One region of the Pseudoalteromonas sp. N1230-9 genome, then DNA from elsewhere that is predicted to be linked to it. Evidence: predicted binding sites of a transcription regulator. Region 1 holds the regulator's gene; the other holds the start of a gene.
What was found. The regulator LexA, encoded in region 1, represses DNA repair genes until DNA is damaged. The targets are predictions, from matches to a motif close to TACTGTATNNNNATACAGTA.

Region 1 (7,469 bases):
CGGGAGGTGGAGTTACTGTATCTGTGTCAGAGTCTAACGAACTGCCCCCACCGCAAGCCGTTAAATAAAGGCTTGAAAAGAGAAAAAAAGTCGCCTGCGCGAGTTTGTTACTTTTAAACATGAGATTACTTTCCTGTAAACAGTTGTTGAAAAAGTATCAGTAAGTATACGCGATGACAATAAAGGGCGATCTAAATAGTGTAAATAAGTGTATAAATTTTCAGCGCATCATGTCAGTCTGCAGGTTCAAGTTTTTGCCATGCTTCAAAGAGCTTCTGTTGTTTGTTTGAAATAGCGAGTCCATAGGTTTTTTGCATATAGAAGTAAGTATCTGCAATGCGCTTTCGAGCATAAACTGGCGGTTCAACAACACGCTGTTTAAAGTCAACCTTAACAGGACATGCTCCGTACTGTTTGATGTTATTGGCTACCATACCAAAACGATAGTTAGAGCGATCAGCATTAATTTCACCGATGGCTGGTGCTAAGTTATTTATGTCAGCTTCCATTTGACGAAATTTTTTACTCACTTTTCGGCAATTTTTTCTACCACCTTCTTGCCAGCACTGCAGTTGATGACCAAACTCCCAAGCAGGTACAATATGCTCCCACTCAATACGGTGTGCCCGTATATTTTGTTTACCAGAACGAGTGACAGCATTTCGCGGCAGGTAGCCGCATCGCGTTGGATCAGGCACTAACTTTTTACCTTCACGTTTTATATCACAATCACAATATAGGCTCTTGGTGTCGTTTGGTAAGGTCTTTATTAGATATTTTTTGGCACTAGAAAAGCTAGAAAATTGCTCCGCAGAGGCAGTAAAACAAACCCCAAGGCAAAATAGTAAAGAGAAAAATAAACGCATATCCATCACATGTGTGAACTACAGGATTTGCTATTGTAGAGTGATAGCTCTAAAAGAAAAAGAGTTTGATTGTTATCGAGATAATCAGTCCGGACAATTCAAACTTCGACAAGTTATAAGCAAGGCACCAAAACAGTGGTGCCGATGCTGGTAGGATTATTTACTGATAATTGAAATTGACTTACGGCGTTTTATACGTAGGTTTTGTAGTAATAATAAAATGCCAGAAAGACAAAACAGTACGCTGGTGGCTGCAAAGCTTATAAGTAAGGGGTTATTAAAGTCCTCGCGCTCGTCGTAATCCATAATATGCAACATCCAGAAAAAGTCGAAAATACGCCAAATAGTGCTGCGTACTGTAATGACCTTACCTGTAGCGCTATCTAAATACAGGGTAGTTGTCAGCCAGTCATCAAAGCTGACTTGCCAAACATTCGCTTTGTATGCAATTTCTCTGGGTCCTTTTGCTAAAAGCTGTACTTGAGAGGTCTTTGCACTAATGAGTAGGTGTGCTTTAGCATTTTCAATAATCTCAGATTCACTTGGCCTAGCCATTACTTCACCCGTTATACCATCAAAGGTAAATGTACCGTTTAAAGTGGCAATTTCAATAGTGGGTTTTGTGAGTAAGTGGCTGTATTTTATATCACTAATTTGCTCAAACTGAGCTGTTATTGCATCAATTGATGCCATGTAATCATGTACTTTAAATGGATTACTGAGGCTGCGTTTAGCTAAGTGTTTGCCATGTACTTTTTCAAGTGGAATGGCGCTCATTACCAAGCCACCCAGCAGCCAAAAAAAGATTTGTATGGCGAGCAAGTAACCTAACCATTTATGCACTTTGCGGGCATATTTGAACATACGTTTATTCATAGAAAACCACTTGTTATTTTTGTATAGGTGCTATTGTAAAAGCTTAAATTAGGCTGCCAATGCGGCATAATGTCGCATTAACTGTATTCTAGATTTGGTATATAGACAAAACTGCGTTAAAGTTCCAATCGCTATTAATAGAGGGTAAAACGAAGGTATGTCGGAAATTCAATTTTTAAATGTAGACTTGGAGCTTGAATCAAAACACGATATAAGTGCACTGGTGGCTGATTTAAAGAAAAACGCCATGGTCTTACATTATGACAAAGATGAATATCGTCAACTTGCTCGTATTGAAGCAACAGCCGACATTAGCACGCCAGATAAAGCAATTAATCAATTATGCGAATTAATTGAGTCATGTTCACGCAATGCATTGAAACAGTGGCTTTCGTGTTCAAAACGAACATTTGATATTGGTTTTGAGTCAGGTGACTCGCCAAAATGTTTTAATCAAGCCCTGCACGCAGATACCTTATTACGTATTTCAGCCATTGGCGCAGGGATCGAAATTACCATTTACCCAGTTCAGAGCTAAGCTCGCTATCTTCGTTCTACCACTGCTGCGGTCATACGTGATACGCAGCACAGTTCACCTGCCGCATTACTAATTTTAATTTCCCAAACCGATGTTCTTTTCCCTAGATGAATAGGGCGTGTAATTGCTGTAAGTACGCCTTTGCGTGATGCTTTGAGGTGATTGGCATTTATCTCTTGGCCGACACAATAAAACTTTTCGAAGTCAACAACAAAATTTGCCGCATAACTGGCCACAGTCTCAGCTAGCACAACATTTGCGCCTCCGTGTACCATCCCCATTGGATTATGGTGGGCTGGTATAGCGGGCATGGTGGCAACTAGGTAGTCATCACCAATTTCGGTTATTTCAATGCCCATGGTTTTCATTAAAGTTCCTTCACCTGTAATGCCTTGTGCAAATTGCTGGCATTGCTCTAAAGTGATTGGCTGGTGCCAAATGCTCATGGTATTTCCTTAGCAAGCTAATTAAAGCTACTACCATATTGCATATAACTGTGCTGTTCAATGTTAGTTTTGTAGCAAAATGAGGTGGCTAATTTAAATTTGCGATTTTCAGATAACTGTATATACTCACAGTTAAATGTACTGTATGGAAAACCAGTTGTATGCGCCCATTAACGAAACGCCAATCGCAAATATTAGAACTTATTAAAGTATTTATTAAAGATACGGGCATGCCGCCAACTCGTGCCGAAATAGCTCAAACGCTTGGTTTTAAAAGTGCCAATGCTGCTGAAGAACATCTTAAAGCGCTGGCTAAAAAAGGCATGATAAAAATGAAGCCTGGTGCGAGTCGTGGTATTCAGTTAGTTGAAGAAGATGAGCCAGAACAACTAGGACTCCCTTTAATTGGTCGTGTTGCCGCAGGTGAGCCAATTTTAGCGCAGGAACATGTAGAGAGTCATTGTCAGGTTGATCCATCTTTGTTTAAGCCCGCTGCAGATTTTTTACTACGTGTTAATGGCATGAGTATGAAAGATATAGGCATTATGGATGGTGATTTACTGGCAGTACACAGAACACAAGTGGCTGAAAATGGTCAAGTTGTCGTTGCGCGTGTTGATGAAGATGTGACTGTAAAACGCTTAGAAAAAGCAGGTCGAAAAGTCCTCCTACATGCAGAAAATGACGAGTTTGCACCGATTGAAGTTGATCTCGAACACGAATCTTTCAATATTGAAGGATTGGCAGTGGGCGTTATTCGTAATGCTGATTGGATGTAACGCTAATATACTTAAGTAACTTTAGTGTTCTCAGTCACGCTCGTTTTTTGTTTTGATGTATTGTACTGAGTAAGATGTTTCCAAAATGGTGCGTCAAACTGATTTAATTTGGTGCGACGCCGCTTTTTACCTATTTAGCATCGATTTGTGACCCATTAGCGTTGCTGGGAGTCCATGTATAGCGCAGTTTTCCTTTCTTTTTGAGTTTTTGCTCTTCTCCTTTTTTTACAAATAACGCTCTGATTATAGTTGTTATTTTTGCACCAAAATAAACATTTCTTAGATTAAAAACTTGCTTATTGTTCATTTTTTAACTAATTGGTTAATACATTGTGTTAACACCGTTTTACTAAAAAGACACAAAATAATGTGCTGTGGTGTTAAACGATGAGCTTGTATCAGATTTCTGTCGTGTTGGTACGTGTTTGCTCTTAACAATAAAAATACGAATGGGCACCTAGCTGTACGCCTTTTCGCTTTGCGTCTTGCAATAGCATCTAAAGGAGCTGTCACATGGGTAAAATGCGTTATGCCTTGTGGCTTATATTAGTGTCTCTACCGCAGTTAGTATTGGCAAATAGTCAATTTAATATGCGTAAAGGGGTAACTGATATAAGTAATAATGTTTATGAGTTACACATGACGATATTTATTATCTGTTGTGTAATCGGCGTCATCGTTTTTGCGGTGATGTTTTGGGCTTTAATACATCATAGAAAATCAAAAGGGGCAAAGCCTGCCCAATTTCATGAAAGCACAAAAGTTGAAATTCTTTGGACTGCCATTCCGTTTGTGATTTTAATTGCCATGGCTGTGCCTGCCACAAAAACCTTAATCGCCATGGAAGATGCCTCTAAGGCGGATATCACCATTAAGGTCACGGGCTCTCAATGGAAATGGCATTACGAATATATGGGTGAAGATATTGCCTATTACTCGATTTTGTCGACACCAAAAGATCAAATAGATAACCAAGCTGAAAAGACAGCAAATTACTTACTTGAAGTCGATAAGCCGCTGGTTCTTCCTATCAATAAAAAAGTACGCTTTTTGATGACTTCTGACGATGTTATTCACTCTTGGTGGGTTCCTGATTTTGCGGTGAAAAAAGATGCAAATCCGGGCTTTATCAATGAAGCATGGACACGAATTAACGAACCTGGTGTTTATCGGGGCCAATGTGCTGAACTGTGTGGTAAAGATCATGGTTTTATGCCTGTTGTGGTTCAAGCATTACCTGAAGATGAGTTTGCAACTTGGTTAGCTGATGCCAAACAAGAAAAAGCGAATGCGGCAGCAGCGGATGCTGCATTACTTGATCAAACACTTGCGAAAGAAGAGTTAATGACACTAGGTGAGCAAGTCTACATGGCTAGCTGTGCAGCATGTCATCAGCCAACAGGTATGGGGCTACCAGGCGTATTTCCTGCGCTTAAAGGTAGCCCTATTGTACTAGGTGATGTTAAAGATCACATTGATATTGTGCTTCATGGCAAGCCTGGTACAGCAATGCAAGCATTCGATAAACAGCTTTCAATTAAGCAGCTTGCAGCTGTCATTACGTATAAACGAAATGCTTGGGGCAATGATACGGGTGATGTCATCCAGCCGAGTCAAATTCAAGCAGCGATTGATGCAGCAGCGGAGGCGAACTAATGAGTAACGTTATTAATGAGCAAGCCACTGAGCATGCGCATCACGACCATCACCCTGCTAAGGGTTTCAAGCGTTGGTTATATACAACAAACCATAAAGATATTGGTAGTTTATACCTCATTTTCTCACTAACCATGTTTCTAATTGGTGGTGCGATGGCAATGGTGATCCGTGCAGAGCTTTTCCAGCCGGGTCTGCAACTTGTTGATCCACACTTTTTTAATCAAATGACGACAGTACATGGTTTGATCATGGTATTTGGGGCAGTTATGCCTGCCTTTACTGGATTGGCCAACTGGATGGTGCCAATGATGATTGGTGCACCTGATATGGCTTTGCCAAGGATGAATAACTGGAGTTTCTGGATTCTACCTTTCGCTTTTTTAATCCTGTTAGCTTCATTGCTTATGCCTGGTGGTGGCCCTGCATTCGGTTGGACTTTTTATGCGCCACTGTCGACTACTTATAGTAACGATAACACCGCACTCTTTGTCTTCGCTGTGCATATAATGGGCATTAGTTCAATCATGGGGGCGATTAACGTTATCGTGACCATTGTGAACTTAAGAGCCCCTGGCATGACATGGATGAAGCTGCCATTGTTTGTTTGGACATGGTTGATCACCGCATTCTTATTGATTGCTGTGATGCCTGTGCTTGCCGGTGCGGTGACCATGGTGCTCACTGATAAATACTTTGCGACCAGCTTTTTTGATGCCGCAGGGGGGGGCGACCCTGTGATGTTCCAGCATATCTTTTGGTTCTTTGGGCACCCTGAGGTGTATATCATGATTTTGCCGGCGTTCGGTATTATCTCTACTATCGTGCCGACTTTCTCACGTAAAAAGCTATTTGGTTATGCCTCTATGGTGTATGCAACTTCATCGATTGCGCTGCTTAGCTTTATCGTATGGGCACATCACATGTTCACCACAGGCATGCCAGTTGCGGGTGAGTTGTTCTTTATGTACGCTACTATGTTGATTTCGGTACCGACAGGCGTAAAAGTGTTTAATTGGGTCGCTACCATGTGGCGAGGGTCAATTAGTTTTGAAATCCCCATGATGTTTGCCATTGCTTTTATCGTATTGTTCACCTTGGGAGGTTTCTCTGGCTTGATGCTCGCGATCACACCTGCTGATTTCCAATATCATGATACTTATTTTGTGGTCGCACACTTCCACTATGTACTCGTTACAGGCGCTGTATTTTCTATTATGGCGGGAGCCTATTACTGGCTGCCAAAATGGACTGGCAATATGTATAACGAAACCTTGGCGAAATGGCATTTCTGGTTATCACTGATTAGTGTCAATGTGCTGTTTTTCCCAATGCATTTTGTTGGCCTTGCTGGCATGCCGCGCCGTATCCCTGATTATGCTCTGCAATTTGCAGACTTTAACGCCATTATTAGTATTGGTGGGTTTGCGTTTGGTTTATCACAGCTGCTGTTTGTGCTGGTGGTATTTAAATGTGCCAGAGGCGGCGAAAAAGCACCTGCTAAGGTATGGGACGGTGCAGAGGGGCTAGAGTGGGAAGTTGATTCGCCCGCACCTTACCACACCTTTGAGACACCGCCGGAGATTAAGTAATGAATCATGCACCTTTGCTCAAAAAGCTCCTGCTAGCATGCCTTGGTATGTTTGCATTTGCCTTTGCATTGGTGCCGCTTTACGACGTGTTTTGTGATGTTACGGGCTTAAATGGCAAACCTTCTCTTGAGAAGGCTGTAGTGAGTGACACAGTTAATACTGAACGCTCGGTAGATGTAAGCTTTACAACACATGCACAAAGCGGAGCACCATTTAAAGTTGAGTCTCAGCAGTACAGTGTTGCTGTGCAGCCAGGCGCTATGCGTGAAGTTAAGTTTAGTGCTAAGAATACCAGCAGCACAGACAAAATAATGCAAGCAATCCCCTCGGTATCACCAGGAAAAGCAGCTAAATACTTACATAAAATAGCCTGTTTTTGCTTCGATCAACAGCCTATGAAAGCAGGTGAAGAAATCGAGTTTACCTTATTATTTTATGTCGATACTGAGCTACCGGATGATGTTGAAGAACTGACATTGTCCTATACCGTGTTTGATATTAGCGGGCAGGTTGTGGCTAAAAACGATGAAGCCGCCAAGCTAATTGCTAATTAGGAGCAAACAAAATGAGTCAGAATTACGAAAAATATTATGTACCAGCTGAAAGTCCGTGGCCGATTGTCGGTGCAATTGCGATGTTTTTAATTGCTGTTGGTGCTGGCTTAACTGTAATGCAAGTCAGTGGCGAAGGCAGCAGTGGTCAATATGTACTGTATT
Region 2 (7,469 bases), 1.3 Mb from region 1:
CTACTTCAGCACTATGGTACTAAAGAGCAAAAAGATCATTACTTACCACGCCTTGCAAGTGGTCAAGAAATTCCATGTTTTGCTTTAACATCACCAGAAGCAGGTTCTGACGCAAGTGCAATTCCTGATTACGGTGTTGTATGTAAAGGTCAATGGAACGGTGAAGAAGTTGTTGGTATTAGCTTAACGTGGAACAAGCGTTATATTACTCTTGCCCCTGTTGCGACTGTACTTGGCCTTGCATTTAAACTACAAGATCCAGACGGTTTACTCGGTGAAGACAAAGAACCTGGTATTACTTGTGCGCTTATCCCAACAGATACCCCAGGAGTAGAAATTGGCCGTCGCCATTTCCCGCTAAATGTTCCATTCCAGAATGGTCCTACTCGCGGTAAAGACATCTTCGTACCACTTGATTACATCATTGGTGGCCCGAAAATGGCAGGTCAAGGCTGGCGTATGCTTGTTGAATGTTTATCTGTTGGTCGTGCAATCACATTGCCGTCTAACTCAACAGGTGGCATTAAAACAATTGCGCTTGCAACAGGTTCTTACAGCCGTATTCGTCGTCAATTCCGTTTACCTATTGGTCAAATGGAAGGTGTTGAAGAGTCATTAGCAAAACTGGCAGGTTACGCATACAGCTCTGATGCTGCTGTTAGCATGTCTACAGGTGCTGTTGACCTTGGTGAAAAGCCATCGGTTGTATCTGCGATTATCAAATATCACTTAACTGAGCAAATGCGTGAAGCAACAATTCACGGCATGGATGTTCACGGTGGTAAAGGCATTATGCTTGGTCCAAACAACTACTTAGGTCGTGGTTACCAAGGTGCGCCAATTGCAATTACTGTAGAAGGTGCAAACATCTTAACGCGTAACATGATCATCTATGGTCAAGGTGCGATTCGCTGCCATCCATTCGTGTTAACCGAGCTTGGTGCTTGTGCGATTGAAGACCGTGAAGAAGCACTGTCAGTATTCGATAAAGCGTTAATGGGCCACATTGGCTTTACGATTTCGAACCTAGTTCGTACTAAGTGGTTAGCCTTTACTAATGCTCGCTTCACAAGCACGCCATACAAAGACGAAACAGCGGAATTCTACCGTATTGCATCTCGTTTCAGTGCGTCATTAGCATTAATGTCGGATATCAGCATGGCGGTATTTGGTGGTTCATTGAAGCGTAAAGAGCGTATCTCTGCACGTTTAGGTGACTTACTAAGCTACTTATACCTTGTATCTGCAACACTTAAACGTTACAACGATGAAGGCCGTAAAAAAGAAGATTTTGCGCTTGTTCAATGGAGCTGCCAAGATCACCTTTATCACTGCCAACGTGCACTTGCTGACTTAATCAATAACATGCCATCTGCACCACTTCGTGCAATGCTAAAAATCATGTTATTCCCATTCGGTCGTCCTGTTCGTAAACCTACTGATAAGCTTGAGCACAAACTTGCTCACTTATTACAAGTACCAAGCGAAACTCGTAACCGTTTAGCTAACTACATTTACCTTAAAAACGAGCCGCTTAATCTTGTTGGTCGTCAAGAGCAAACGCTTAAAGACGTACTCGAAGTTGAACCGCTGTTTAATAAGGTATGTCGTGAAAAAGGTGTAAAACTGCCTTTCTTCCAACTTGATAAAGTAGCGCAAATGGGTCTGGAAGCAGGCATTTTAAGCCAAGCAGAAGCCGACAAACTAGCCGCAGTTGAAAAAGCCCGTCTTGACGTTATTAACGTTGACGACTTTGACCCTGCTGACTTAGTTGCTGGTAAAGTTGCTCGTGGCGAAGGCAATAAAAAAGCGGATGCCGCTTAAGCAATAAACAGTATTCCAATTGTTATAACAAACCAAACCAGCGCATAATGCGCTGGTTTTTTTTGCGCTAAATATTGCTGTAATAAACACCATACTGCCCCGATAATTATTAAAAGCATGTTAGTGCCGAGCATGCTTATAAGTACCACGAGAGCCAGAACAAAAAATACTAGGCTAGGTAAAAAGTGGCTTATATAAAACTGCTTGCCTTGGCTGACACTTTGAAAAAATAACCGATATTTATTAAAAACAGCCATGCAATCAAACTGCAGTGAGCTCGCTAGCAACACGCATACTGAAAAAGCAGTAGCTTGTATCAGGTCACTAAAGTCGTTACGGATTGTAATTAGCTGCAATAAAGCTAACAACAGTGCAACTAGTACTGCTCCACGCCAAATTAAGCTCCAACTGTGCTGTATAAAGTAGCTAAGCCAGAATAAACCAAACGATTGCACTTTCAATTTATGACTCATTCTTACAGATGGGAGCAAAGTCGAACAGCAGAAAATAGCAACAAAACCCAAAAAGTAGTGCAGCGAAGTAAAACTTACAGGCAGTAATACCAATACAAAACTTATTAAGAAGCTATAAAAGAGCGCAAGTGGCCTATAAAGAACAAATACCCCACAAAACCATTGCAACAACATGAACAAAAGAAAATGAGGCACTTGTAGCCATTGCTTTAGTGATAGATCCATTGCTATTAATAAACTCGCAATAAGCCAAGCATTACTTAAAAATAGTAATTTGCAGTCAACGCACACTCGCCAAGAAGATTTAAATAAACTGCGCTGAAATGCCCTGTTTTGCGCATTTTTAATGGCTGGGGCCATGGCCCATACCATCACAGATTCAAGTAAAAGATAAACCACTGCTAATTTTGCACCGTAAGCAGGTGCTGCATGGCTATCAACTATTTTTCCAAGCCCTAAAAACAACAGTAAAGCCAAACCAAGAAATGCAGGACCCAGTACGAGTGCGAACAGCAAGCTAAAACTCTTTAGCTGAGACAGCATACTTTTAAGGGTAGTCGTATATGCTAGATATCGAAAAGAGAGGAATGAGATGTATCTGGCAAAGTAGTCAATCATAATGATGAACACTCAAAACCGTGCTGTAAAAATACCTCCGGTTCATGGCTTGTTATGATGATCTGCCCATTAGGTTTATCATTAAGGTAGCTATTAAGCAATTTGAGTAAAAATCGAATGCTTTCTTGGTCTAATGCTGCACTCGGTTCATCTAACAACAAAAATGGGGCTTGCTTTAAAAAAGCAATAATAAGTTGGCACTTCTTTTGATTACCACTCGACAAAGCACTAAAACGGGTATTGAGGTGCTCATCAAACCTAAATCCGGTAATAAGTTGCTCTGGCATTTCTTTCTTTAACGCCTTACAACTAAGTTCAATAATTTGTCGCGCGGTTAAAAAATTGGGCAGCGCAATACGGTCACTGGCAATCGAAACATAACTTTGAACAGATTCAATTGTTTCACTATTGAACAAAACATACCCTGATTGTGGATTTTCGAGGCCTGCAATGATCATCAGTAATGTTGTTTTTCCCTTGCCATTAGCTGCTTGTAAACAAGTTTTTTTGCCGTTGAACTGCTTATTATAATTTTTAAAAACTTGAGCCGAAGCGAAACGCTTATTGAGGTCTTTAATTTCTATCATGATTATTCCTTTAATTGTGGAAAAATACTAACACACTGGTGTCCACATTTAGTTACATGATTTGTAACAAATATCAACGCTCGAAGGCTTGCGTTTATAAATTGAACAAGTAAGACTCTATTGCGGAAAAATAAAAAGGAATAATTACAATGAAACCGAGTTTCCAATTAGCAGCCATTGCTTGTGCGCTCAGCCTTGCATTAGCAGGATGTTCACAGTCAAACCAATCAACAACTAATACTAATAACCAACAGCAAGTCCAAACAGTTAAACAATATGATGCTGAGACCTTTTTTGATACAACCTCAATTATGGGTAGCAGTTTTTCACCGAAGGGCGACAAAGTACTAATAAGCAGCGACGAAAGCGGTATTTATAGCTTGTACGAAGTCGATATTAAAACCGCCAAGAAAGCCCGTTTAACAGATTTTGAAGACAGTACTTATGCAGTCGCTTATTTCCCTAACGATGAGCGCGTATTATTTACTAAAGACTCAGGCGGTAACGAGCGTTATCACATCTATGTGCGCGAAACCGATGGCACAGTTAAAGATCTCACCCCAGGTGAAGAAACCCGCGCGGGTTTTGCAGGCTTCACTGAAGATGCGAAACAATTTTTTATAACAAGCAATCAACGTGATGCTAAGTTTATGGACCTTTATCGCGTTGATGCTAACAGCTATGAAGTGACCCCTGTTTATCAAAATACTATGGGGCTTGATGTCGGTGCAATCAGCCCTGATGGCCGTTTTATTGCTTTATCGAAAAACAATTCGAACAAAGACAGCGATGTATTCATTCTTGATACTCGCAAAAAAACGCTTAAACCAGAACTCATCACTCGCCATGACGACGATGCCAAATACGGTCCTGAAACCTTCTCAAGAGACAGTAAATCACTGTATTACTCAACCGATGCCAAAGGTGAGTTTGCAGAAATTTGGCGCTATGATTTAACGACTGGCGAGCATAGCCCTGCCCTCAAAGATGAATGGGATGTGAGCTTTATTTACTTCTCTAAATCTGGTCGTTATCAAGTAAGTGGTGTTAATGCTGATGCGAGCACTAAGGTGTCGATAATCGATACCACCACAGGTAAAGGCATTGCTATGCCATCATTACCGGCTGGTAACTTACGTGGTGTAAACTTCTCTGCTGATGAAAAGACCATGGCGTTTTACTTGAATTCAGATACCTCGCCAAGCAACTTATTTGTGTGGCAACTCGGTGAGTCGAAAGCGAAACAGTTAACCAACACACTAAGTGATGCGATTGATCAAAATGACTTAGTTGAAAGCACAATTGTACGCTTTAAAAGTTTTGATGGTTTAGAAATCCCTGGGGTTTTATATAAGCCTAAGCAAGCTAACAGCAACAACAAAGTACCAGCTTTAGTTTGGGTGCATGGCGGCCCAGGCGGACAAAGCCGCACAGGTTATAGTGCAATGCAGCAGCATCTAGTCAATCATGGTTATGCCATTTTTGCAGTCAATAACCGTGGCAGTTCAGGTTACGGTAAAACCTTCTTTCATTTAGATGACAAAAAGCATGGCACTGACGATTTACAAGATATCGTTTATGGTAAAAAACACCTGCAAAGCCTAGATTGGGTTGACGCAGACAAAATTGGCATCATGGGAGGGAGTTATGGTGGTTTCATGACTGCTGCAGCACTTGCCTTCGAACCTGAAGAATTCAAAGTAGGCATTAATATCTTTGGTGTAACAAACTGGGTTAGAACCTTAAACTCGATCCCACCATGGTGGGAGAGTTTTAAAAAGGCGCTGTATGATGAAATGGGCGACCCCGCGACAGACGGCGAACGTCACCGTGCAATTTCGCCGCTCTTTCATGCTAAAAACATCACTAAGCCATTAATGGTGATCCAAGGTGCTAACGACCCACGGGTTTTACAAGTTGAAAGCGATGAACTTGTTGCCGCTGTAAAGGCAAATGGTGTGCCTGTCGACTATGTGTTATTTGATGATGAAGGCCATGGTTTTACTAAAAAGGAAAACCGTATTAAAGCCTCAAACGCATACCTTGAGTTTTTAAATACCTACTTAGATAAGTAGTAAAACAGTAAAGGTTAAAGGCCGGTTTTATACCGGCTTTTTTATGCAAAATACCTGTATACAAGCAAAATTTAGTATTTCATACAGTACTGTACGAAATACTGTATGAATTTAGTGGTAGATTTTTCACCTTTTTAGCTCTTCAAAGAAAATCATAACTACATGTTTAATAACAACTAAATATTTTTAATTAAAATAAAACTGAACTATTGGTTAAAAAATAGCAAAAAAGTACTTGCGCAAAAACACTGTATAAACTACTGTATACACATACTGTATAAACAACCAGTGAGTGAAAGTTATGTTACAGCCAATTACATTAAGAACAGTTAAAAGCTACCAACAAGATAACGACAAAGCGTCTGTTAATTTAATTCAAATTGAAGACGAAATATCAGCAACCTTTGAGTTATTAAAAGTATTGCATCATTACAATAGCCAAAATGCATGGACACTATTAATTGCCCCTGATCATGTACCTAGCAAAGCATTATTAGATTCGTGTTCGATTGATACCAGCAAACTACTTGTGATCAGACAAAAGCATTTAGTTAACCTTGAGTACGTACTTAACTCAGCATTACATAACGGTAATTTTGCTGCTGTGATCACATGGACAGATATTGTAAACAACCACCAACTAGATTCGATGAATTTAAACCTTGAGCAGGCATCTGCTAAGTTTTATTGTTTTACAAAAAGCGCTCAATTAAACAATTTAGTACCCCAGCCACAATAGGCTTGTTAAAATAACAATTTATAGTTTTAGGTAAGTTGTTATGACATCACTCACATACCCCCTTTGTCCTTGTGGCAGCGAATCGACTTACGAGCTTTGCTGCCAGCCTTTTCATACAGGCGCAAGCCAAGCTGATACGCCAGAACAACTTATGCGTTCTCGTTTTAGTGCTTACGCGCTAAAAGATGCAAAATATGTATTTAGTACCTATGCACAAAGCCAGCAAGCCGCGAACTCGGTTCGCGAAATTAAAGATTTTGCAAATAGCTGTCGTTTTACCAAGCTAAACGTTTTAGATACTGAATATAACGAGCAAGAAGGTTTTGTAGAATTTAAAGCAAATTACTTTTACCAAAACTTGTATTGTGAGTTACACGAAAAGTCGCGTTTTATTAAAGAAGATGGCCTATGGCGTTACCTTGATGGTGATATAACGCCCGTTGCAGATATTAAAATTGGCCGTAATGATGAATGCCCTTGCGGTAGCGGCAAAAAATATAAAAAGTGTCACGCAATTTAAATCACGGCTATTCACTTTTTATATAGCCAATCTAAACCTTGACTGGCCGTTGTAGGGAAAGCCGTTGCGTGGTGGGCATGTGGAATAACAAATAAATTTGTCATCACGTGTTCGCCACTTTGCTTATTAATTTTATCTACTAATTGTTTAGTACCAAAAACCATTTTTTCACCTTCACTCTCTTCAAGCTCACCCACTGCGATGTAAACTTTTGTAGTGTTGGTAGCTGGTTTTACAGCCATAGCTAATATTGAGTTTTCTTTAAACCACACTGATGGACTGCCAATAATATAGCTTGAAAAAAGCGTCGGCTCGGTAAATAAGGTATAAGCAGCAAACAGGCCCCCTAATGAATTACCGACAAGTGTCTTTTGCGTGCCAGTTCGATAATGGGTGTTAATATAAGGAATAACAGTGTGTTTTAAGTAATTTAAATGTTGCTTTGCGCCCCCTGTAGCACGTTTCCATGTCTTATCAACAAACGGTGTGTAATCATGAATTCGGCTATTTAGCCCTGATATGCCCTTTTGATAACCAACGGCAACAAGAATTACTTCCTCAATGGAGCCTGAATTCATCATAAAACGGCTAGCACCTGAGGCTATGGGCAAACTGTAATTGGCGTCTAACAGA

Region 2: a site for LexA is predicted at 5,836-5,855, ahead of LY624_RS10280 (SulA-like leucine-rich domain-containing protein). Genes of this name have one in related genera too.

What each region holds. Positions count from the first base shown of each region.
Region 1 covers NZ_CP090419.1:3,455,212-3,462,680, reverse strand. The annotation lists gene LY624_RS16265 (S41 family peptidase) at 1-121, opposite strand, end outside; gene LY624_RS16260 (endonuclease) at 234-872, opposite strand; gene LY624_RS16255 (hypothetical protein) at 1,023-1,742, opposite strand; gene LY624_RS16250 (hypothetical protein) at 1,900-2,280, shown strand; gene LY624_RS16245 (PaaI family thioesterase) at 2,286-2,726, opposite strand; gene lexA (transcriptional repressor LexA) at 2,888-3,505, shown strand; gene LY624_RS16235 (hypothetical protein) at 3,636-3,812, opposite strand; gene coxB (cytochrome c oxidase subunit II) at 4,019-5,161, shown strand; gene ctaD (cytochrome c oxidase subunit I) at 5,161-6,753, shown strand; gene LY624_RS16220 (cytochrome c oxidase assembly protein) at 6,753-7,307, shown strand; gene LY624_RS16215 (cytochrome c oxidase subunit 3) at 7,319-7,469, shown strand, end outside.
Region 2 covers NZ_CP090419.1:2,195,806-2,203,274, forward strand. The annotation lists gene fadE (acyl-CoA dehydrogenase FadE) at 1-1,824, shown strand, start outside; gene LY624_RS10265 (DUF6136 family protein) at 1,821-2,915, opposite strand; gene LY624_RS10270 (ABC transporter ATP-binding protein) at 2,912-3,502, opposite strand; gene LY624_RS10275 (S9 family peptidase) at 3,652-5,577, shown strand; gene LY624_RS10280 (SulA-like leucine-rich domain-containing protein) at 5,879-6,316, shown strand; gene LY624_RS10285 (YchJ family protein) at 6,357-6,836, shown strand; gene LY624_RS10290 (alpha/beta hydrolase) at 6,848-7,469, opposite strand, start outside.